DNA from 4 places in the Clostridioides sp. ES-W-0016-02 genome. Region 4 is predicted to be linked to each of the others. Evidence: riboswitches for the same ligand, from Rfam matches in the RefSeq annotation. Region 4 holds a riboswitch; each other region holds the start of a gene.
What was found. A riboswitch is a leader RNA that binds a small molecule or an ion and turns the genes downstream of it on or off. The one in region 4 is predicted to bind S-adenosylmethionine.

Region 1 (6,014 bases), 210 kb from region 4:
AAACCCTTATTTTAATTTAGCAATGGAAGAATATCTACTTAAAAACTTTGACGAAGATTTATTTATTTTATGGAGAAATGAACCTTCTATAATCGTTGGAAAAAATCAAAATACACTTTCTGAAATAAACTTAGAATATATAAAAGAACATTCAATACCAGTTGTTAGAAGACAATCTGGTGGAGGAGCTGTATTTCATGATTTAGGAAATATAAACTTTACATTTATAGCTTGTAATAATAATAGCTTTAGTGATTTCAGAAGATTCACTCAACCAATAATAGACTTGCTTAAAACCTTAGATGTCAATGCTGAGTTTTCTGGAAGAAATGACCTTCTTATAGAAGGTAAAAAATTCTCTGGAAATGCTCAACATAACTATAAAAATAAAGTGATGCATCATGGGACACTTTTATTTTCATCTGAAATAAATGACCTTTCAAATGCACTAAAAGTAAAACCCATAAAGTTTGAAGGTAAAGGCATAAAATCTGTAAAGTCTCGTGTAACCAATATAAGCGAACATTTACAGTCTGATATGGATATACTTGAGTTTAAAGATGCTATAATGAATTATCTTTCTTCAACAAATACTGGTAATACAAATTACTCTCTAAGTAAATATGACATAGAAGAAATAGAAAAACTTACTAAATCAAAATATGAAACTTGGGATTGGAATTTTGGTAATTCACCAAAATACTCTCTTTCAAATGAATTAAAATATGCTGGTGGAAATGTAGAATTTAATTTAAATGTTGATAAAGGTATAATAACTAGTATAAAGTTTTTTGGAGATTTCTTTGGGAAGTGTGATGTATCTTTTGTAGAAGATAAACTTATTGGTACAAAGCATGAGGAGAATTCATTGAGAGCTATTTTAGATGATATTGAAATAAATGACTATTTCTTGGGTGCTGATACTAATATTTTAGTTTCTGGAATTTTGGGTGTTAAATAGAAATAACAAAAACTTTAAAATATTTATAAAATTATGTTTACAGATACAAAAAATCATGCTAATATGTATAACATAATTAAAAATTAATACTTCTTATCCAGAGTGGTGAAGGGACTGGCCCTGTGAAACCCAGCAACCAGTATATTTTTTAATATACATTGGTGCTAAATCCTGCAGTATTGTACTGAAAGATGAGTTTAAATTAGCTTTTAAAGCCTGAGTTTACACTCAGGCTTATTTTATTTTCACGATGTGATAAAAAGAGGGTATTTTATTTTTAACTAATCAATTATATTCAGGAGGGAATTTTTATGAAATTCAAAAAATTATTAAGCTTGTTATTATGTCTAGTATTTACTTTATCTGTAGTTGGATGTTCAAAATCTAAAGACGATAAAAAAATTGTTGTTGGTGCTACTTTAGTTCCAGGTGGAGAGTTGTTAGAGGAACTAAAACCACTGATTGAAGAAAAAGGTTATACTTTAGAAGTTAAGAACTTTGACGATTACATACTTCCAAATGAAGCTTTAAATAATGGCGAAATTGATGCAAATCTATTTCAACATGAACCTTATCTAAAAGAAGCTGTTAAAGCTAAAGGTTATAAAATAATGGCAGGAACTAAACTATATGTATGCCCAGCGATACTTTACTCTTACAAAATAAAATCTGTTGATGAATTTAAAAAGGGAGATACAATTGCAATAAGCAACAATCCATCTTCTTGTTCTAAAGACCTTAGATATCTTGAAAGTATAGGACTTTTAACTTTACCTAAAGAAAATAATTTAGTTAGTCCTAAAGATATAATTGAAAATCCAAAGGGCATACAATTCAAAGAATTAGATATTGCTCAAATACCATCTTCTCTTCCAGATGTAACTGCTGCATTTATAGACACTACTTACGCAGTACCTGCTGGTCTTGATGCTAAGAAAAATGGAATCTACACAGCACCGGTAAATGATGAATATGCTAATCTTTTAGCATTTAGAAGTGAAGATAAAGATAGTGAAAAAATTAAAGTTCTACAAGAAGTTCTTACATCAGATAAAGCAAGAAACTTAATTGAAGAAAAATACAAAGGAATTGTAATTCCTGTTTTTTAGTAGAATTAGTATAATTTTAATATTATTATTGTAATCTTGTTGAATATTGACTTGTTAAGTGCTACCATTTAAGTAAATCTATGTTTGTGGAGGAAGATTACTATGGCTATAGAATTGAAAAAAGGACAAAAAATAAATCTTACAAAAAAAGAAAATACCGATTTAGGTGAGATTTTAGTTAATCTAAATTGGAATCAAAAAGTACAAAAAAAGGGCTTTTTTGGAGCTCTAAGAAATAGTAATATAGATTTAGATTTAGGTTGCTTGTTTGAAATGAAAAATGGTGTAAAAGGTGCTGTTCAAGCGTTAGGCAATTCCTTTGGCAATTTAGAACATCCTCCTTTTGCTCAACTAGATGGAGATGACCGAACAGGAAGCAATACACAAGGCGAAAATATAAGAATCAATGGTAACAAGATAAAAGAAATAAAAAGAATATTGATTTATGCTTTTATTTATGAAGGTGTGGCTAATTGGTCAGAAGCTGACGGAGTTGTAACTATTAAACAAAAACAAGATTCTGATTTAGTGGTTAAGCTTGATGAGCATAAAAATGGCTATAATATGTGTTCAATAGCATTAATAGAAAATGTAAATGATGAAACATTTAGTGTTGAAAAAGTAGTTAAATACTTTAAAGGACATAGAGAAATGGATAATGAATTTAACTGGGGCTTAAAATGGGTTGCAGGGAAAAAATAACAATGTTTAAGAGACTATAAGTAAATCTACTTATAGTCTTTATTTATGTATTCACTATCAACACTATCAATAAGTTCATCTTCTCTAAAACATAACTTTATATTATTTACACCTCACATAAAACCTTATAAGAATTTATAGTTTTCATGTAATTATTTAAATAAAATTGTATATTATGTATTGATGTTATTCTCAATATTTGTATCACTGTACATTTTAAATATTTAACAAAATTAATAAAGCACTTATATTATAAGCACTTTATTAGATTAGTATATATTAAAATATACTTTAACTATTATAAACTATAAACAGTTTCTTCATCTAATATTTTTTCAAAGTCTAATATTGGCATTGGTTTATAAAAGACAAACCCTTGAACCAAATCACACCCAATCTCTTTAAGAAACTCAACCTGTTCTTTATATTCAATACCTTCAGCAACAGTTATAATATTTAACTCTTTTATCATATGTATAATATTTTTTATTACTATCTTCTCTTTTTCTTTATTTAAACTTTCTTTAAAAAACATTGAGTCAAGCTTTAAAACATCAAATGGTAAATCCTTCAAAACACTTAGAGACGAGTATCCTTTTCCAAAATCATCCAAAGAACAAGTAAAGCCACTTTCATGTAGGTCATGTACAATTTCTAAAAGATGCTCTTGATTTTCAAAAGCAACACTTTCTGTAAATTCAATTTCTATAGTATTTTTAGGTATATTATATTTATTTTGTATACGCGAATAAGTTTCTACAAACTTAGCATTATAAAATTGAATCTTAGAAACATTAACTGAGATGGGAACAACTTGTTCATTTTCATCTAATCTCTTTCTAATCCATCTGCATACCTCTTCAAATACATATTGGTCTACTAAGCTAATAAAAAATTCCTTTTCTAATATTGGAATAAATATCGCTGGAGATATCACACATTTGTCTGGTGTCATCCAACGTACTAAAGCTTCTGCACAATCTATTTTTTGATTATGTAAATTAACTTTAGGTTGAAAATAAACAACAAATTCTCTTCTATCGAGTGCTTCATGTATTCTACTCTTAATGGTATTTTCTTCAATCATTTTTTTGCGAATATTTTCATTATAGAAAGCATACTTAGTACCAGGTTTATTCTTGACAGTCTTTTGTGCAAAATTTGCACGATTTATCAAGTCATCTATATTTAATTTTTCATTCACATCTTCAATACAACAAATTCCACTGACAATAGTAATACTATATTTATTTTTAATTTCATCTGTAATGTTAATCAACTTATCATCTACAATTTGTTGTCTTCTTAGTAAAGCTTCCTTATCTACATAACATCTTAATGCAACAAATCTATCTGCAATCTCTCTTGCAAATGTTTCATATTTTCCAATATCATCCATCATGAAATTAGAATAGCGTTTTAATATCATGTCCCCATAATCGTATCCAAATATATCATTGATATACTTAAAATTTTCAAAATCGATATAAAATATAGCAAATTTCTTGTCTTTATGTTTATAAATATACTGTTCTGCATCCAACTTAAACTTGTCTATAGTATTTGCTCCTGTAAGTTCATCTTTATATGCAATATTTTTTAAATCTACATTTAATTTTTCAAGTCTAATTAATCTTCTATTGTACTGCATAATCAATATAATCCATGCTACTATACCTACAATTGATATTATAATTATTAAAGTCATTAAGTAATCGCTTTTTTCTTTCGAATAATGTTCTATCTCAAATACTGTGTCATTTGCAATCTTAAAAAATTCTTCACTTGTTTGTAGTAACTGACTACTATCTTCTTCCATCCTTACTTTTTTAATTTCAATATTTAAATTTTCCCATTTTCTTTCTAATAAAGATAAATACTCGTTATATTTTTTACAATCAGTGACTACTAGACCATATTTTCCATGTCCTGTATTTAATTCATGTAAAATTTCATCGATATATTCTACTAGTTCATCATTTGGTTGAAAATTCATTTCTAATTTAGTTAGACGTTGACTCGCTCCACGAACAATACCAACATAATTAATCAACTTTCCATAATCTCCAATGTTGTGAATTAATTGAACAGAAATGTAACTTATAGAAATTAATAAAACAAATAAAACTAAGATAGTTATCTTTAAAAATCTCTTCATAAAATACCTCTATCCCCTATGTTTTCACGTTTATCAGATATTCTACAATTATGCTAACTAGGTTTTTATATGTTATAAATAATTAATATGATTTCTTCAATAAATTTTCTAAACATTTTTAATAACCAACTTAGTAAAATATTGTATAATCATTTTCTCAAATAACGTGTATTAAACCTTAATAAAACTCTCTTATTACTTAAAATATAGAAGATTTTATTCTACATAGTTTATTTTTGACATTGCATATTTTTGTAAATCATCATTTTTTCAAATTTTCCAATAGGTCTAGGTTTAGTTTCTGTTAACAAACTTTAGAACCTATATAAATACTATAATCATAATAGCTATTGCAAGTTTAATGTTTGTTTATTTTTATTCAAAATCTGCAATCTAAAATCTATCGTGACCTTTTTCCTTTTTTTCATTGTTATTAATCTAGGTTGTTCATTCTCCTTTGTAGGTGGTATTGAAAATATCAATGTGTTTTTTATAATCATACTTAATAAAATAATCACTCATAAGTCCATACACTTGTAAATGTTTTTCAAGTTTTGTTGTGCAAAGTATTTTTTATGTAAACTAGTTGAGAAATAAGGGTCTGTTTAATCAATTTCTACATTCTTTCTTTAGTGCATATGCTGGAGGTTTTATACGGATAAAATCAATAATTAGTAACAAAAATAGAAAAACGTTTTTTTAGAAGATTTTATTTTAATATTTAAACCACTCCTGAGAGATTATATAATAAATATATATCCATTGAATTATTAATATAATAACATAACCTTGTTCATGTATGTATTAGATTAATTGTATCAAAATAACTAATAAACCGCAAGTTCTAGCTAGTTTTCTTAAACCTTAAACATAGAATGATAAAATAAGATTCATCAAATAAGTTGTATAATAATAGGAAGTGTAAATACTTTGAAACACGAATATGGCTTGTATTATTTAATTTATGAATACTATGTATAGAGTATATTATTTGGACATTATAAAAAAGGGCAAACTCTACCATCTATTGAAACAATTTGCAAGCAATTTAGAGTTGCACCACAAACAGCTCGTACTGCTCTAT
Region 2 (6,014 bases), 460 kb from region 4:
GTATTGTTCAAGAAAAAAAAGCAGAATCATCATTGGAAGCACTAAAAAATATGAATTCACCTACAGCACGTGTTATACGTGATGGTGAAGAAAATGTTATTCAAGCAAGTAATCTTGTAATAGGAGATATTGTTTTTTTAGAAGATGGAGCGATGATTCCAGCAGACATTCGTTTAATAGATACATCTAGTTTAAAAATTCAAGAAGCTTCTTTAACAGGAGAGTCTGTCCCATCAGAAAAAGATTCAGATGGCATTTTACCTGAAGAATGTGTATTAGGAGACCGTAGTAATATGGCCTATACGTCTTCAATTGTCACATATGGTAGAGGTGTAGGTGTTGTAGTTGCAACTGGGATGGACACAGAAGTAGGTAATATAGCACATCTTTTAGATTCACAAAATGATTTTGATACTCCTATAAAACGTAAACTTAATACTGTTGGAAAAACATTAAGTGTTATAGGTATTATTGTATGCGTTATTATATTTGCAATAGGTGCATTTTATCAGAGACCTCTCTTACCAATGTTTATGATTGCAATTTCACTTGCTATATCAATCATTCCAGAGGGATTACCTGCAACAGCAACCATTGTAATGGCTCTAGGTGTGCAACGTATGGCTAAAAGAAACGCTTTGATTAGAAAGTTGCCAGCAGTTGAAACATTAGGAGGAGCTACAGTAATATGTTGTGATAAAACTGGTACATTAACCTTAAATAAAATGACTGTTACACATATTGCTGTAAATGGCGATTTTGAATCTGGAAAAGTAACATCAATAGATACTGCGTCTGAGAAACATCCACTAGTATATAAAGAGCTTGTTTATGCTGGTGCACTTTGTAACGATGCATGTATAAATCCAGATAAAAAAGATGAAATATTAGGTGATCCAACAGAAGGTTCATTGATTTTTATGGCTAATAAATTTGGAATAGATCAAGAAGCTCTTGAAGAGAAATATCCACGTGTATTTGAGCAACCTTTTGATTCTGACAGAAAATGTATGACAACTGTTCATGATATAGATGGAAAAATCACAGCATATACTAAAGGTGCAGTGGATGAACTTCTCCATTTATGTACCAAAATATTAACATCAAAAGGTGAAAGAAACATTACAGAGATGGACAAAAAAAACATACACGAATTATGTCTTACTATGTCTAAAGATGCATTACGTGTACTTGGTTTTGCTAAGCGTGAAATTCTATCGATACCAAAGGAAGATAGTGAAAACATAGAATATGATTTGACATTTATTGGTATAGTTGGTATGATTGACCCACCAAGAACCGAGGTAACTGATGCAGTAAAAACTTGTAAAGAAGCGGGCATAAGAACCATAATGATAACAGGTGACCATAAAGTCACTGCCACAACAATAGCTCATGAACTTGGAATTTGGAATGAAGGAAATACTGTTATATCTGGTGATGAACTTGATAATTTAAGTGATGATGAACTTGATAAAGCTGTTAAAAATGTGACAGTATTTGCTCGTGTATCACCATTTGATAAACTTAGAATTATACAGTCTCTAAAAAGAATTGGAGAAGTACCAGCAATGACTGGAGATGGGGTAAATGACTCCCCTGCATTAAAGTCTGCTGATATTGGTATAGCTATGGGTATAAGTGGTACAGATGTGGCAAAAGATTCTTCAGATATGATTTTAATGGATGATAGTTTTACCACAATTGCATATGCAATAAAAGAAGGTAGACGTGTATATAGAAATATACAAAAGGTTATACAATTCTTGCTTGTTGGAAATATAGCAGAGATACTTACACTATTTGTTGCAATATTGTTAAACTGGGATACTCCACTTCTTGCTGTGCATATTCTATGGGTAAACCTTGCAACAGCAACTCTTCCAGCTCTTGCTCTTGGAGTTGACCCACCAAGTAGAAATATAATGAAGCATCAGCCTGTTAAATCAGAAAGTTTGTTTGAAAAAAACCTTGTACAAAGAGTTATTACTCAGGGGATATTTGTAGCAATAATGACCATTTTAGCATATAAAATTGGTCTTAATATAGGAAACCATACTGTAGGTCAAACAATGGCATTCTGTGTATTAGCATTTTCACAAATGTTGCGTGCATTTAGCCAGCGTTCAAATACAGATTCTATGTTTACTAGAAATAGTGCTAAAAACCCATTTCTTTTAATCTCATTTTTAACTTCTGCTTTGCTTATGGCAGTTATATTATTTGTCCCTAATTTTAGAGATGCATTTAATTTAACTGTTTTAAATAGCTCACAGTGGCTTGTAACAGTGATTTTAGCTATAATGTCTGTAGTGCAAGTAGAGGTTGGAAAATTTCTTAAAAGAAAATTATATGAAAAATAGTTGACAAAATTAGGAAAAAAATATAAGATATAAAACATAGAAAAATTAAATAAATCTTATCCAGAGAGGTGGAGGGACTGGCCCTATGAAACCCGGCAACCAGTATATTTATATACATTGGTGCTAAATCCTGCGGCGAAAGCTGAGAGATGAGTATAATTAAGCTTATACAGAGCCTGAGTTATATACTCAGGCTTTATTTATTTTAAATCTCATCTGACAAATAGTTTAATTTTCTTAATTAAAATCTAAGGGGGATACAAAAATGTATAACAAAGAAACAATATGTGTGCAAGGAAATTATAAGCCAGGAAATGGAGAACCAAGAGTTTTACCTTTATATCAAAGTACAACTTTTAAATATAGTAGTATAGACCAACTTGCTGACTTATTTGATTTAAAAGCTGATGGTCATATGTATTCCAGAATAAGTAATCCTACAGTTCAAGCTTTTGAAGAAAAGATAAGTTTGTTAGAGGGAGGAGTATCATCTGTTGCTGTATCATCAGGTCAATCTGCAAATATGTTAGCAGTTTTAAATATATGTAAATCTGGAGATAGTATACTTTGTTCTTCAAAAGTATATGGAGGAACATTTAATTTATTAGGGCCTAGTCTTAAAAAATTTGGAATAGATTTAATATCATTTGATTTAGATGCAAGCGAAGATGAAATAGTAGAACTTGCAAATGAAAATACTAAAGTTGTATTTGCAGAAACACTTGCAAATCCAACTCTTGAAGTTATAGATTTTGAAAAAATAGCAAATGTAGCTAAAAGAATTAATGTTCCATTTATAGTTGATAACTCATTAGCATCACCAATACTTTGTAATCCGCTAAAATATGGAGCAAACATAGTCACTCATTCTACTACAAAATACTTAGATGGCCATGCTTCAAGTGTTGGTGGAATTATAGTAGATGGTGGAAATTTTAACTGGGACAATGGGAAATTTCCAGAATTAGTTGAGCCAGACCCAACATATCATGGAATAAGTTATACTGAGAAGTTTGGCAATGCTGCATATGCTACTAAAACAAGAGTTCAATTACTTAGAGACTATGGAAATTGCCTGAGTCCATTTAACGCATATCTTACTAATTTAAATATTGAAACACTACATCTTAGAATGGAGAGACATAGTGAAAATGCACTTAAGATAGCTGAGTTTTTAGAAAAACATAAAAATGTAGATTGGATTAACTATCCAGGGCTTGAAAATAATAAGTATTATGGAAATGCCAAGAAATATCTATCAAAAGGATGTAGTGGAGTTTTATCATTTGGAGTAAAAGGAGGACTTGAAAATGCTAAAAAATTTGTGGAAAAACTACAAATAGCAGCATTAGTAACTCATGTATCAGATGTAAGAACTTGTGTTATACATCCAGCTTCAACTACTCACAGACAATTAACAGAAGAACAATTAATTGCGTCTGGAGTATTACCTTCCCTAATAAGATTATCTGTTGGAATAGAAAATGTAGAGGATTTAATAGCTGATTTAAATCAAGCTTTAAATTTCTAATAGTATAAGAGAAAGAGAAGTGAAAAGATATGGCTTTAATACTACCAAAGGGACTACCTGTTATTAATAAATTATTAGATGAAGGAATAGATGTAATTTGTAAAGAAGACTTTAATAAAGATTTAGAATACAAAGAAAATATAGATACTAAAATAGCTATATTAAATCTAATGCCAATAAAAATAGATACAGAGCTAGATTTACTTAGAAGAATAGACAAGACAGGTTTTAATGTATCTGTAGAATTTATTAAAATCTCAACAAGAGAGAGTAAAAGAAGTTGTAATGAATATGTTAAGAATTTTTATAAAACATTTGATGAAGCAAAAAAAGAATCTTTTGATGGTTTTATAATAACAGGAGCTCCAGTTGAACAAATGGAGTTTGAAGAAGTTGATTATTGGGATGAACTAAAAGATATTATGGATTATTCTAAAAGAAAGGCTAAATCGACATTATATATATGTTGGGCAGCTCAAGCAGGTCTTTACAAATACTACAATGTAAAAAAACTTCCATTAAGTCAAAAATGTTTTGGAGTATTTAAGCATGAAGTGGATAAAAATAGTAAGATAGTAGATGGATTTGAAAAAGAGTTTTTTGCTCCACATTCAAGACACACTACTGTAAATATTGAAACTTTGAAAAATAATGATGAATTGAGCATTGTAAGCCATTCTAAAGAAGCTGGTCCTTATATAATTACAAATTCAAGAGATGTATTTGTAATGGGTCACAGTGAGTATGATAAATACACTTTAGATAAAGAATATAAAAGAGATGTAGATAGAGGTGATAAAATCTCAATACCTAAAAATTATTATATAAATGATGATCCTTCAAAAGAACCAACTGTTAAATGGAAAAAGCATTCAGAACTTTTGTTTAGAAATTGGATAAAAAACTATCTAATAATATAAAACGCAACTAAAAAATATGAGAATCTATAAGGTATAAAAGTAATTATCATACTTCTTTATACCTTATTTTTATTTTATAAAATTGACATTATAAAAGTAGTTTTATATAATAAAACTAAACCGACTGTTGGTCTATTGAAAGGAGAAAGTATATGAGAATTATAAAAGACCCTGAAGAACGTAAAAATGAAATACTTGATACAGCTGAAATGCTTTTTTGTACTAAAGGTTATACAAAAACTACTGTAAATGATATTTTAAATGAGATTGGAATTGCAAAAGGAACATTTTATTACTATTTTAAATCTAAAGAAGAGGTAATGGATGAAATTATAACTAGAATTATAGATAATGATATAAAGATGTTGAAAGAAATTGCTTCAAATCCAGATATTCCAGTTATTGAAAAGTTCTTTCAGATATTAATATCTCAAAGACCTAAAGTTGGAGGAAGTAAAGAAAAAGTGATTAACCAATTTCAACAACCCAACAATGCTGAGATGCATCAAAAGACAATAGTCAAAACTATTTTAAATTTTACACCTATATTAACAGAGGTAGTAGAACAAGGTATAAGAGAAGGTGTATTCAATACAAAATATCCAAAAGAGACAATAGAGTTTTTACTTGTTTCTTCTGAGTGTATATTTGATAAAGGCATGTTTGATTGGGATAATGATGAAATACTGCAAAAAGCAAAGGCATTTGTTTGTATTATGGAAACGACCTTGGGAGCACATAAAGGAAGTTTTGATTTTGTATATAATATGTTAACAGAAGATTAAATTTATTGTAATAGTAAATAACTTTAGATTTTTATTTTTGAATAAGATTAAAATGAGAGGAATCGGTGTAAAATAAATACATCGATTTTTTATTAAAAATATCTTATTCAAAAATTTCAATAAGATAAGATAAACTATTTATAACTGAAGTTACAATATTGTTATTGACAATAAATCCTTAATACTATAATATTTAATACATTAAATATTTATAGTGTTAAGGATTATTTATAAAATATTTTTGAATTTAAAGTTAAAAATATTAGTAAAATAAAGTATTTTTACAGGGAGAATTTATATGGATGAGATAAGTTTTAAAAAAGCACTGCTAGAATTAACTAGAGATATAAATATCAAATTTACAACTTCATTAAGTCAGTTCTATCAACCACTTGGGATTACAGCAGTACAAGCT
Region 3 (6,014 bases), 1.4 Mb from region 4:
ATTAGAAGTTTCACTCATTCTCTTAGCTGCTCTTCCCGTTGGAGCAGCTAAAGTTACACTTTTCCCATTATTTTCAAATATATCTATAATTGCATTAATAGTGGTAGTTTTTCCAGTACCTGGCCCACCAGTTATAATTAATACGCCACTGTTCACAGATTCTTTAACTGCTAAAACTTGCTTCTCTGCTAACTTAATATTCTTATCATCTTCTAAAATTTTAATTTCATTTTCTATATCTATATTCAAATCTTCAAATTCATACTGCGACAATTTTACTATTTGACTACATACTCCATTTTCAGACAAATAGTATGGCATAAGATATATGAGATTTTCATTATTTACTTTTTCTATATGTATTTTTTGATTATATACCAACATCATTACACATTCTTTTACTATGTCTCCACTTAACTCCAACAATTTTTCCGAATCTTGTATTAGAATATGTTCTGGCAAATATGTATGCCCATTACTTAGTGATTTATTTAAGGTATATAATATTCCTTGGCATATTCTATCTTTAGAATTCTTATCTATACCAATTTTATTAGCTATACTATCAGCTACTTTAAACCCTATTCCTCTTATGTCTTCAGCAAGCTGATATGGATTTTTATTTATAATTTCTATTGCACTACTTTTATATTTTTTATATATTTTTAGACAGTAATTGGGTGTTATTCCAAAAGGAGATAGTTCAATTATTATGTTTCTTAGTTCTCTATCTTCTTCATAACTCTTTACTATTTGCTTTACCTTTTTACTACCTATCCCCTCTACTTCTTGTAATTTTTCTGGGTAGTTTTGTATTATATCTAGTGTGTCAACACCAAACTTATCAATTATTCTCTTAGCCATTTTTTCGCCAATTCCATGTATCATACCAGAAGATAAGTAAACATAAATTCCTTCCAAAGATGATGGTGTCACTGGCATAAAACTATTCACTTCAAATTGAGTTCCATAAATTTTGTGGTTTACCCATTTACCTTCAACCTCTATACTCTCTCCCATTGCTAAAGTAGGCATACATCCTACAACAACAATTTCATCATTTTCATTTACCAGATGAGCTATTGTATAGCCATTATCTTCATTTTTAAAGACTATCTCACTTATCATTCCTTCTAATTTTTCCATTTTTATCTCCTAAAAATACTAATAATTGTTCCGTTCGTATGTTAGTATACTTAAATATATTAAGTTCTATGATAGGATTCTATCAGAAAATTTTTCTATATTTTTATACTTAACTTAATTTCTAACTATTATACATTTTATCAGAAACAAAAAAAATCTGCACCCTAAAAATATGGTACCTTAAAGTAAAGGTACCATATATAAATAATTATTTTATTTCAACCAGCTTACTTCTAAAACATAGATTAAATTTCACAAATTTATTTTGATATTAATTTACCTCAGATTTATTTTCCTTGTATCCTTCAGTTTTGGTAATTCTTCGATAAAGCATACATAGTAAAATTAAAATTCCCATATAACCTGTATATGGATATAATGTCCCTACAAGCTTATCAAATGGTAATAATCCTCCTATACATGCTAATATGCTTACTACTACTGTTATTATTTTAAATTTAGGATGGTCATCTTCCACAAATCTATTAGTTACTGACCATAATAATGGTACAGCTGTAGTATATATTCCTAATAAAAGTACTACTGAGAATAAAATACCTATAATTGGAGATATCTTGTCAGCTAAATAAAGAGCTGGTATTTCTTTTGTGTATATATTTCCTACATCTGAAAGTAATGCTAGATTCATCATTATAGCAGCTGCCATAAGGGCTACTCCACCTACTATACCTCCCCATACAGCATCTTTCTTATTTTTTGCTGAAGCTCCCATTCCAGTTAAAAATGTTATTACTATTATTACATTATAGCAAGTATAAAGTACACCTGAGAAATATCCATTTGATGTAGCAGTTTTAACGTTTAGACTATCAATTATAGCTCCTGCATTTGATAAAGCACCAATATTACTAAATAGACTAATTGCTCCTACTAAAAGTGTAAATATTATTATTATAGGACCTATATTACCTAGTATCTTTGAAAGCCTTGTCAAACCTAGAGATACAGTTATTAGGGAAACGATTGCCATACCAATTCTACCTACATATGGATTTAGACCATAATACTCTGATAATGTAGCTCCTGCTCCTGCAATCATTATTACTAATGTACCAAACAAAAACAATGGTCCAAACCACTCAAAAAATGTACCAAGATATTTTCCACAATATACCTGATAAATCTTTATTGGTTCTTTAAGCTTTAATTCTCTCCCTTTTTCTATAACTTCTGCTCCAAACCATGAGAATAATACCATAGATATTATTCCTCCTATAATTCCAGCATACCCATAAAACGTAAAGAATTGTACTATCTCTTGACCAGTTGCAAATCCAGAACCTATTACAGTCGCTACATATGCTCCAGCAAAACTTATAACCATTTTGATGTTTATTTTATCCGACATACACACTACTCCCTCCTAAATAAAATAAATTTTTTAATAAGTAAAATTTAATGTAAGTTTATTAAGACTATATTAGTTGTATTATTGATGCTTTTCAATATTTTTTGAATTATTTAACATTACTTAACGAAATCTTAACCAGTTTTTAACATATTCCTTCTACTATGTATTAATTTAATGCAATATTATATAATGAAATATATTAATCTCACTAAATAATGTTTATTTATTATATGATTGAAAATTAGTATTTATTAAATATATTTAATCATAAAATAAAAAACTGCTAAAACGTAATTTTAAAATTACATTCTAGCAGCTTCTTATCTAAGCATTATTCACCTAATGCATCTTTTCTTAATTGTTCTACTTTATCAGTTCTTTCCCATGGTAAATCTATATCCGTTCTACCAAAGTGACCATAAGCAGCAACCTTTTTGTAAAGAGGCTTTCTTAAATCTAAATCTCTTATTATTGCTCCTGGTCTTAAATCAAAGTGTTTGTTTACTAGTTCAACAAGCTTCTCTTCTGAAACTTTACCTGTCCCAAAAGTATCTATAAATATAGATAATGGTCTAGCTATACCTATAGCATATGCAAGTTCTATCTCACATTTATCTGCAAGTCCAGCCGCAACAATATTTTTAGCAACATATCTAGCAGCATAAGCAGCAGATCTATCAACTTTTGTAGGGTCTTTTCCTGAAAAAGCTCCTCCACCATGTCTAGAATATCCACCATAAGTGTCTATTATTATTTTTCTTCCTGTAAGACCTGTATCCCCTTGAGGTCCTCCTATAACGAATCTGCCTGTTGGGTTTATATAAATTTTAGTATCTTCATCAAGTAATTCAGCTGGTATAACTGATTTTATAACATGCTCAATTAAATCTTGTCTTATCTTATCATTTGATACTGTTTCACAATGCTGAGCTGATATAAGAACTGTATGTACTCTTACAGCTTTATTTCCTTCATATTCAACAGTAACTTGAGTTTTTCCATCTGGTCTTAAATAATCAACTAAACCTGTCTTTCTAACTTCTGTAAGTCTTCTTGATAATTTATGAGCTAATGATATTGGAAGTGGCATTAATTCTGGAGTTTCATTACATGCAAATCCAAACATTATACCTTGGTCTCCAGCTCCTACTTTTTCTATTTCTTGTTCTATTTCTTCTCCAGTCTTACTTTCTAGACCTTCATCAACTCCCATAGCTATATCTCCAGATTGTTCATCTATAGAAGTTATAACTGCACAAGTGTCACAGTCAAATCCATATTTTGCTCTTGTATATCCAATTTCTTTTACTGTTTCTCTTACTAATTTAGGTATATCTACATAAGCAGATGTACTTATTTCTCCAGCTACTAAAACTAAGCCTGTTGTTACTGTAGTTTCACAAGCTACTCTAGATTGTGGGTCTTTTTCTAACAATGCATCTAATATTGAATCTGATATTTGGTCACATATCTTATCAGGATGTCCTTCTGTAACTGATTCTGACGTAAATAAATGTCTTGCCATTTTTGTTCCTCCTTATTCATTCTTAATTTTTATTATAGGTTTTACCTTATCTTCAATTCTTAGAAATTTTACTCAAAATAAAAAACCTCTCCTTATAAGAAGAGGTTAATAATCGTAATCGCATACTAATTAACTGACCTCATCTTTCAAGACTTTTGTCTTGTAGGAATTAGCACCTTTTCCCATTTGGGTGGTTGCTGGGCTTCACAGGGCCTATCCCTCAGCCGCTCTTGATAAGGTAATCAAGATTTAAGTTTTATTTTACTTTATTAGCTTACTATTTTTTTAAAATTTTGTCAAGATTTTTAGCCATATTTTTGCCATTACTTTTTTTGTGAGACAAATAAAATATTATCTCTATCTGAAATTTAAAGTTAGGTCTTTTTAGTGTTTTTTATTCATATATTTTTTTGAAGGGGGTGTTCCTATTGTATTTAGCTAAAGTAAATTACAGCGATGATGATGTTATACAGATGCTAAGTTCAGTTCTCAAAACCATAATTAATGAAAATACGATTGTTGTTTGCATAGGAACAGACAGGGCTATAGGTGATACTTTAGGCCCTTTAGTTGGAACAATACTTAAAAACAGTAAATTTAAATACCCCGTTTACGGTACACTAGATAACCCTATTCACGCCTTAAATATATATGAGTCTTTAGATACTATAAAAAATACACATATGCAAGGTAACTTCTTGGCTATAGATGCTTGCTTGGGGTCACAGAGTAACATAGGCAATATACAGATTAGAGAAGGACCTATCCTGCCCGGAAAAGGTGTGGGAAAAAAACTACCTCAAATAGGAAATTATTCTATAGTAGGGATTGTAGATAAAATTGATGAAAATAACAGACTTTCATTTAATAATATACGTCTTAGCTTTATACTAGACTTAGCTGAAACAATAGCCTTAGCACTATTGGTATCTACTTAAATCTTATATAAGGTAACTGATAAAATTTTTTGTATTAAAAAGGTAGATACTATAGAGTATTTAATTTAATAAATACTCCAAATTATCTACCTTTTTATTTTGATATTTATTCTTCTGTTTTAATGCTTTTCATTTTTAAAAATTTTATTTTTCTACTAGAGCAAACATTAACTCACCTTTACAGACAAGTTCTTCACCAACATAAGCTTTAGCATCTGCTTTTGCTATATTTCTTCTAAGCGTTGTCATTTCAACTTCCATAGTCAATGTATCTCCTGGTCTTACTTCTCTCTTGATTCTAACTTTATCAATACCAGCAAATACACCTAATTTCCCTTTATTTTCTTCCAAAGACATCATTGCTACTCCACACACTTGTGCTAGAGCTTCTACTATCAGCACTCCTGGCATCAATGGGTAATTTGGAAAATGACCTTGAAAAAATGGTTCATTAACTGTTACATTTTTTATACCAACAGCTCTTTTTCCAACTTCTAACTCTGTAATCTTGTCCACTAATAAAAATGGATATCTATGTGGTATTAGTTCTTTTATTTCATCTATATTTAACATTTTAAACTCTCCTAATTATTTTCTTTTGAAAGACCCACCTGTTTCAAGTAAATCTATTGAGCCCAAAGCAATCCCTGTTCCTTTCGCAACACAAGATAGTGGTTCATCTGCTATTGTAACAGTTATTCCTGTTCTCTGTTCTATTATCTTATCTAATCCATATAATAATGAGCCTCCGCCAGTCATTATTATACCAACATCACCTATGTCTGCTGCTAATTCAGGTGGTGTTTTTTCTAAAACAGCATGAGTTGCAACAACTATTTGTTCAACACATTCTCTAAGGGCTTCTAACATTTCTGCTGAGTTTATAGTTATAGAACTAGGAAGACCTGTAATCAGATTTCTTCCTGTTATTTTCATATACTTTTCTTCTTCTCTCTTAAATGCAGAACCAATTTCAAACTTAATTTTTTCTGCGGTTCTTTCTCCAATAAGAAGATTATGTTGTTTTTTCATG
Region 4 (6,014 bases):
CAATATCAACAATAAAAATTATTTTATAAAGCGCTGTAAAGCCACACGAACACTATGTTTGTGTGGCTTTATGTGTTTCTATTTTAGTTGCTTAAAAATTCCGTTTTACGCCTATTTGATTTCAATATTCAATGATGGCTTATAAAAACAGTAAAAAAATATAAAACGAGAAATTTTCAGGTATAGTATCTAATCGAATTTTTAGCCTTGTTTTGTTGCCACATACAGGATAGCGTATCTACTCTATTTTTATAATGCTTTACTTTATTTCGATAAATAATTTAGAACACGATTATTAAAATCTTTTGCTTCCTCATACGCAGCATGTCCAAGACCTTTATATATAAATAATTCGCTGTCCTTAATTTTATCAGTTAATTCAACAGAAGAAGTTACACCAACTATCTTATCGTTATCGCCCCCAATTATCAAAGTGGGACATATAATATTATTCAACTCCATATATGCATCATGCTGAATACAAGAGGATGCTTGTATGAGAAACCGTCTAAAATCTTTAGGTTTACCGATTTTCCCAAGCAAGGGGTAAAGAAAACGATATTTTTTTAGATAATTCTCTGAATAAGAATTTTCTGATATGTCAATCATTAGATACTTATATTTTTCTTGCTCTGCCAATGTAATCCAATTCCCAACAACTTCTTGTATGTTTTTATTCTGCTTTGATAGCGTAACTGCTAGTACGAGTTTCTCAATTAAATCGGGATAATCAATAGCAAGGTATTGTGCTATCATTCCACCTTGAGAAATACCTAAAACTTTAGCTTTAGTGATACCAAGTATTTTCATGGCTTTCGCTTGGTCTTTAGCCATATCTCGTGTAGAATAACCTTCTTTTAAATGGTTTTTTCTGCTAAAAACATATACTTTATAGTCTTTGGCGTACATGCGATATGCGATAGCCATTGTAATAGCCATTCTTTTGACTGTGGTTAATCCATCGCCTAGTCCAGGAAGCATGATTAAAATATCACTACCATTTCCAAAAGAGATATAGTCCATATCTGTATCGTCAATGCTGACGCATCCACCTTTTGCCTTCCAAAACATAACTGTATCCTCCTTTTATTTTAAAAGCCCCATTTTTAATATTTCCAGATATTCTGTTAGACTTTTTACATATTCATTTTGTATGTGTTCGAATGAATAGTTATCTATTTGAGTACTTACTAAAAAAGAATCGTTAAAACCTTTTAGAAACCACTTCAAAATGTCGATAGTTTTCTGCTTATGCCAACGAAAATTACTCAAATCAATATCTTTAACTAGATTGTCATATACATCAAATTCCTTAATACTATATCGTTCTATGGTCTTTTGGTAAATCTCAGTATCACTTCTTGTAAATGCACCTATTAACAATTTTGCTTTTTCAGGATTTTGAATATACCAAGAAAATTCTAAAGCAGAATATTCAATTATTCGTTGGAATAACTCTGGTGAAATGGCGATTGTCTTTTTTTCTAAACTTTCAATAAAGTCTGCTGTGACGATATCAAGTATGAAAAAATACAATTCTTCTTTAGTAGAAAAATATTTAAACAAGCTACCTTTACTAATACCAGAGCTTTTAACTATTCTATTGGTGGAACTATTTGTATAACCATATGTTGCAAATTCAGATATTCCCACACTAATAATATTCCTTTGTTTGTCTTCATTAAGCTCAAAAAATAATTTTGTAGGCATGATATCTCCTTATGTAATGACCGACTGGTCATTTCCGTTGTACAATATTAGTGACCATGTGGTCACTGATATTTAGTATACTTATTAGTCACTTACTTGTCAATGAGTTTTTCAAAAAAATGTTACAAGTGGAGATATTATAATGCTTTATTACAATCTTTTCTTACATAGTGACGTATTTGGTTTTTGCCTGCCAACGAGACTGTATTTAAAGTTCCAATAACTCCAGTTCAGATGATTAATATTTTCACAAATATTTAATTCGCATTTTAAAATAGTTCGTTTTTATTTTTTACTCCAAGTTCTTTGCAAATAAGTTCTTTATATGCTTCTACTTTTGCTGGAAAATCACTAACATTCTACTCGAAGAAATCCACATCCAAATAGAAATTAGATAGAACAAGTATCAGTTTTGTCAAAATAATTGAAAGAGTAGTATCTTGATATCCATTTTCTAAACTGATATGAGGTTTTATGAACTTTGTTTTCAATTCAGAATAATAAAAAATAAAAATTTCAAATAAATTTATTGACAAATATTATTAATAAATATATTATATATAACATAGCAAGAAATGATAATCGAATCAAATTAAATAACGTCTTATCAAGAGTGGTGGAGGGACTGGCCCTTTGAAACCCGGCAACCAGTATATTTTATATACATTGGTGCTAAATCCTGCAACTAATATAGTTGATAGATGAGTATAAATAGCTTTCTAAGCCTGAGTTTATACTCAGGCTTTTATTTTGTTAGATACAAATTTAAAATACATAAATAAAAATAAACATACAAATTGAGCAGAATATGTGGGGAGGAAATTTTATGATTAGCATAAAAAATGTTAATAAGTATTATGGAAAGACTCAAGTACTTAAAGATGTAAGTATTGAGATAGAATCTGGAGAAATTTTTGGAATAATAGGTCATAGTGGTGCTGGAAAATCAACACTACTTAGATGTATAAATGGGCTAGAAGAATATCAAGAAGGTAGTGTGCTTGTATCTAATAAGGAAGTAAAGTCATTAAATGAAAAGCAAATGAGGGATTTAAGAAAAGAGCTAGGTATGATTTTTCAACACTTTTCATTACTTGAAAGAAAAACAGTGTTTGATAATGTAGCATTACCTTTAGAGTGCTTTGGATATACAAAGGCAGAAATAAAAAAAAGAGTTTTAGAGTTACTAGAAGTGGTTGGTATATCTGAAAAGAAAAATGATAAACCAAGAAACTTAAGTGGTGGTCAAAAACAGAGAGTTGCAATTGCTAGGGCTTTAGCACTAAACCCACAAGTACTTCTTTGTGATGAAGCAACTTCAGCACTAGACCCAAATACTACAAAATCAATTCTTTCATTACTTGAAGATATAAACAAAAACCTAGGAATAACAATAATAGTTGTAACTCACCAAATGGAAGTTATAAAACAAATTTGTGGAAGAGTGGCAATAATGGAAAATGGAGAGGTATTAGAAATAGGAGATACAGAAGAAATTTTCTTGAGAAATACTAAAGGACTTAGAAAATTAATAGGTGAAGAAAGTATAATTTTACCAAAAGGAACAAATATAAAAATACTATTCCCTAAAGACATTTCTAATGAAGCTATTATTACAACAATGGCAAGAGAGTTAAACATAGATGTATCTATAATATTTGGGAAATTAGAACAATTTAAAGAAGATATTTTAGGTTCACTTATTATAAATGTTTCAGATAAAAGTGGAGATAAAGTAAAACAGTATCTTACAGATAAGGACATAAGATGGGAGGAAATGATAAATGAATAGTCTAATTGATTTTTTAACAACACTATTTCCAAATGCATTACTACAAACTTTATATATGGTCATAGTACCAACTGTAGTGGCAACAATATTAGGATTTATACTAGCAATTATATTAGTAGTGACAAAACCAGATGGATTAAAACCAAATAGTACGATTAATAGTGCACTAGGATTTATAGTAAACATATTTAGAAGTTTCCCATTTATGATACTTATAGTTGCAATGATTCCAATAACAAGATTAATTGTTGGAACAAGTATAGGAGAAACTGCTGCAATAGTACCAATAACTATTGGTGCAGCACCATTTATCGCTAGGATTATAGAAAGTTCATTAAACGAAGTTGATAAGGGACTAATAGAGGCTGCCAAATCTTTTGGAGCTACAAAAAAACAAATAGTATTTAAAGTTATGATAAAAGAAGCAATGCCTTCAATAGTATCTGGAATTACATTATCAGTAATTTCTATACTTGGCTATACAGCTATGGCAGGTGCAGTAGGAGCTGGTGGACTAGGTAATATAGCTCTTATTTACGGATACCAAAGATTTGACACAGCAGTAATGGTTTATACAGTAATAGCACTTGTAATACTAGTTCAAATAATACAAGGTTTAGGAAATCTAGCTTATAAGAAACTAAAATAATTTAATCAATAAAACATTTTTAAAGGGGGAGTAAAAAATGAAATTAAAAAAATTATTATCAGTAGCATTAGTGTCAGCAATAGCAATATCAGCAGTAGGATGTTCAAACAAAGAGGATAAAAAAATATTAGTAGGGGCATCATCAAATCCACATGCAAAAATATTGGAAGTTGCAAAACCTTTATTAAAAGAAAAAGGATATGATTTAGAAGTAAAGATATTTGATGATTATGTGCTTCCAAATACAGCTTTAGATGAAGGTTCTTTGGATGCTAACTTCTTTCAACATATTCCATTTTTAGAGGAGACTGTGAAGGAAAAGGAATATAAACTTACTTATACATCTAAAGTTCATATAGAGCCAATGGGATTCTATTCAGAAAAAGTTAAATCATTAGATGAAGTAAAAGATGGAGCAGTTATAGCTGTACCAAATGATGCGACTAATGGAGCTAGAGCACTTAAATTATTAGCAAAGCATAAATTAATAGAAGTAAAGGATGGCGAACTTATAACTAAAAAAGATATAACTAAAAATCCTAAAAATATACAAATAAAAGAAATGAATGCAGAACAATTACCAACAGTATTAAAAGATGTTGATGGAGCAGTAATAAATTCTAACTATGCTTTAACAGCGAATTTAAATCCTACTAAAGATGCAATAGTAATAGAATCAAGCGATTCTCCATATGTAAATATAATTGCTTGTAGAGAAGATAATAAAGATAGCGATAAGATTAAAGCTTTATCAGAGGCTATGAATAGTAAAGAAGTTAAAAAGTTTATACAAGATGAATATAAAGGAAGTATAGTTCCAGCTTTTTAAATTAAATATACAAAATCTATAAAATGAGTAAAATTTTAAAAACTTTACTCATTTTTTTTTATAACTAGAAAGTGACAAATTTTTTGGGAGAATTGTGGTAACATATTTATAGATAAAACTATATAAAAATGAAGAAGTGGTGGAGAATATGGAATCTAAAGGAACTTTAAGGAAGAATAAGGGCTATATATTGGCTAATGGGTTATTTTTAATTATTGCACTTTTGAATATAAATTTGTATACAGTTTCCATAAATATGTATAGAATAATTTTACTTTGGATATTTGGATATTCTATAGTTTATATAACTAGTTTTGAAAAAGATGAATTTATAAACATACTAAAATTAGGATGCCTTGTATTAGTTTTTGTGGGGATTTTAGGCATAGCAGAATTAGAGATTCAAAAATTCCAAGTTATGATACTCAATTTAAGTATAATTAATATATCTACATTTATATACTTAACAATTTCTAAAATAAAAAAACTGAGAATAAGTCACCTGTTGATTTTCAACAGTACTTTTGTAATAGTAGATTATCTTCTAAGAAGTATTTTTAATAACTTTTATTTGAATATGATTATTATGGCAATTAATGTTGTCATGTCCTTGTTCAATTTATTGTTTGTATTAAACAAAACTAATAGTGAAACTGAACATTATAGCTTAATAAAAAATTTATCATACTTTGCTTTATTTGCAACTATTATAGGTTTTATAACAACTTGTCAAATTAGTATAGTAGATACAGATAGATTAATAGGAGTAGTGTATTTATTGTTATGTAATTATACTTACTATGTGTATGTATACAGTCTAATTAATAGAGTGGTATATCCATATTATGAATTAAATTCAATAAATAAGAAATTAAGTAAAAAGTCAGAACAATTAAGTAAGATAAATCTAGCAATAGAAAAGGACATGACTATACAGAAAACATTAAAAAATTACATAGATGAAAGAAAAGAGTTATTAAGACAAGCACTTGATACTATACCAAATGTATGGATAATAACAGATTATGATTTTA

Region 1: another riboswitch for S-adenosylmethionine. It lies ahead of IC758_RS08385 (MetQ/NlpA family ABC transporter substrate-binding protein); the one in region 4 lies ahead of IC758_RS07415 (methionine ABC transporter ATP-binding protein).
Region 2: another riboswitch for S-adenosylmethionine. It lies ahead of IC758_RS09655 (O-acetylhomoserine aminocarboxypropyltransferase/cysteine synthase family protein); the one in region 4 lies ahead of IC758_RS07415 (methionine ABC transporter ATP-binding protein).
Region 3: another riboswitch for S-adenosylmethionine. It lies ahead of metK (methionine adenosyltransferase); the one in region 4 lies ahead of IC758_RS07415 (methionine ABC transporter ATP-binding protein).

Annotation. Positions count from the first base shown of each region.
Region 1 covers NZ_CP061361.1:1,738,438-1,744,451, reverse strand. Annotated here, with positions in the region: gene IC758_RS08390 (lipoate--protein ligase) at 1-961, shown strand, start outside; SAM riboswitch class I at 1,052-1,159, shown strand; gene IC758_RS08385 (MetQ/NlpA family ABC transporter substrate-binding protein) at 1,273-2,070, shown strand; gene IC758_RS08380 (TerD family protein) at 2,173-2,772, shown strand; gene IC758_RS08375 (putative bifunctional diguanylate cyclase/phosphodiesterase) at 3,071-4,930, opposite strand; gene IC758_RS21215 (GntR family transcriptional regulator) at 5,915-6,014, shown strand, end outside.
Region 2 covers NZ_CP061361.1:1,987,991-1,994,004, forward strand. Annotated here, with positions in the region: gene IC758_RS09650 (calcium-translocating P-type ATPase, PMCA-type) at 1-2,363, shown strand, start outside; SAM riboswitch class I at 2,417-2,519, shown strand; gene IC758_RS09655 (O-acetylhomoserine aminocarboxypropyltransferase/cysteine synthase family protein) at 2,629-3,894, shown strand; gene IC758_RS09660 (homoserine O-succinyltransferase) at 3,924-4,814, shown strand; gene IC758_RS09665 (TetR/AcrR family transcriptional regulator) at 4,967-5,599, shown strand; gene IC758_RS09670 (MarR family winged helix-turn-helix transcriptional regulator) at 5,898-6,014, shown strand, end outside.
Region 3 covers NZ_CP061361.1:180,172-186,185, reverse strand. Annotated here, with positions in the region: gene IC758_RS01240 (ATP-dependent RecD-like DNA helicase) at 1-1,146, opposite strand, end outside; gene IC758_RS01235 (hypothetical protein) at 1,418-2,515, opposite strand; gene metK (methionine adenosyltransferase) at 2,850-4,043, opposite strand; SAM riboswitch class I at 4,180-4,283, opposite strand; gene yyaC (spore protease YyaC) at 4,472-4,981, shown strand; gene fabZ (3-hydroxyacyl-ACP dehydratase FabZ) at 5,126-5,554, opposite strand; gene IC758_RS01215 (rod shape-determining protein) at 5,570-6,014, opposite strand, start outside.
Region 4 covers NZ_CP061361.1:1,530,885-1,536,898, forward strand. Annotated here, with positions in the region: gene IC758_RS21205 (cysteine-rich KTR domain-containing protein) at 140-238, opposite strand; gene IC758_RS07405 (alpha/beta fold hydrolase) at 265-1,071, opposite strand; gene IC758_RS07410 (TetR/AcrR family transcriptional regulator) at 1,087-1,653, opposite strand; SAM riboswitch class I at 2,312-2,418, shown strand; gene IC758_RS07415 (methionine ABC transporter ATP-binding protein) at 2,537-3,502, shown strand; gene IC758_RS07420 (methionine ABC transporter permease) at 3,495-4,151, shown strand; gene IC758_RS07425 (MetQ/NlpA family ABC transporter substrate-binding protein) at 4,189-4,980, shown strand; gene IC758_RS07430 (PAS domain-containing sensor histidine kinase) at 5,129-6,014, shown strand, end outside.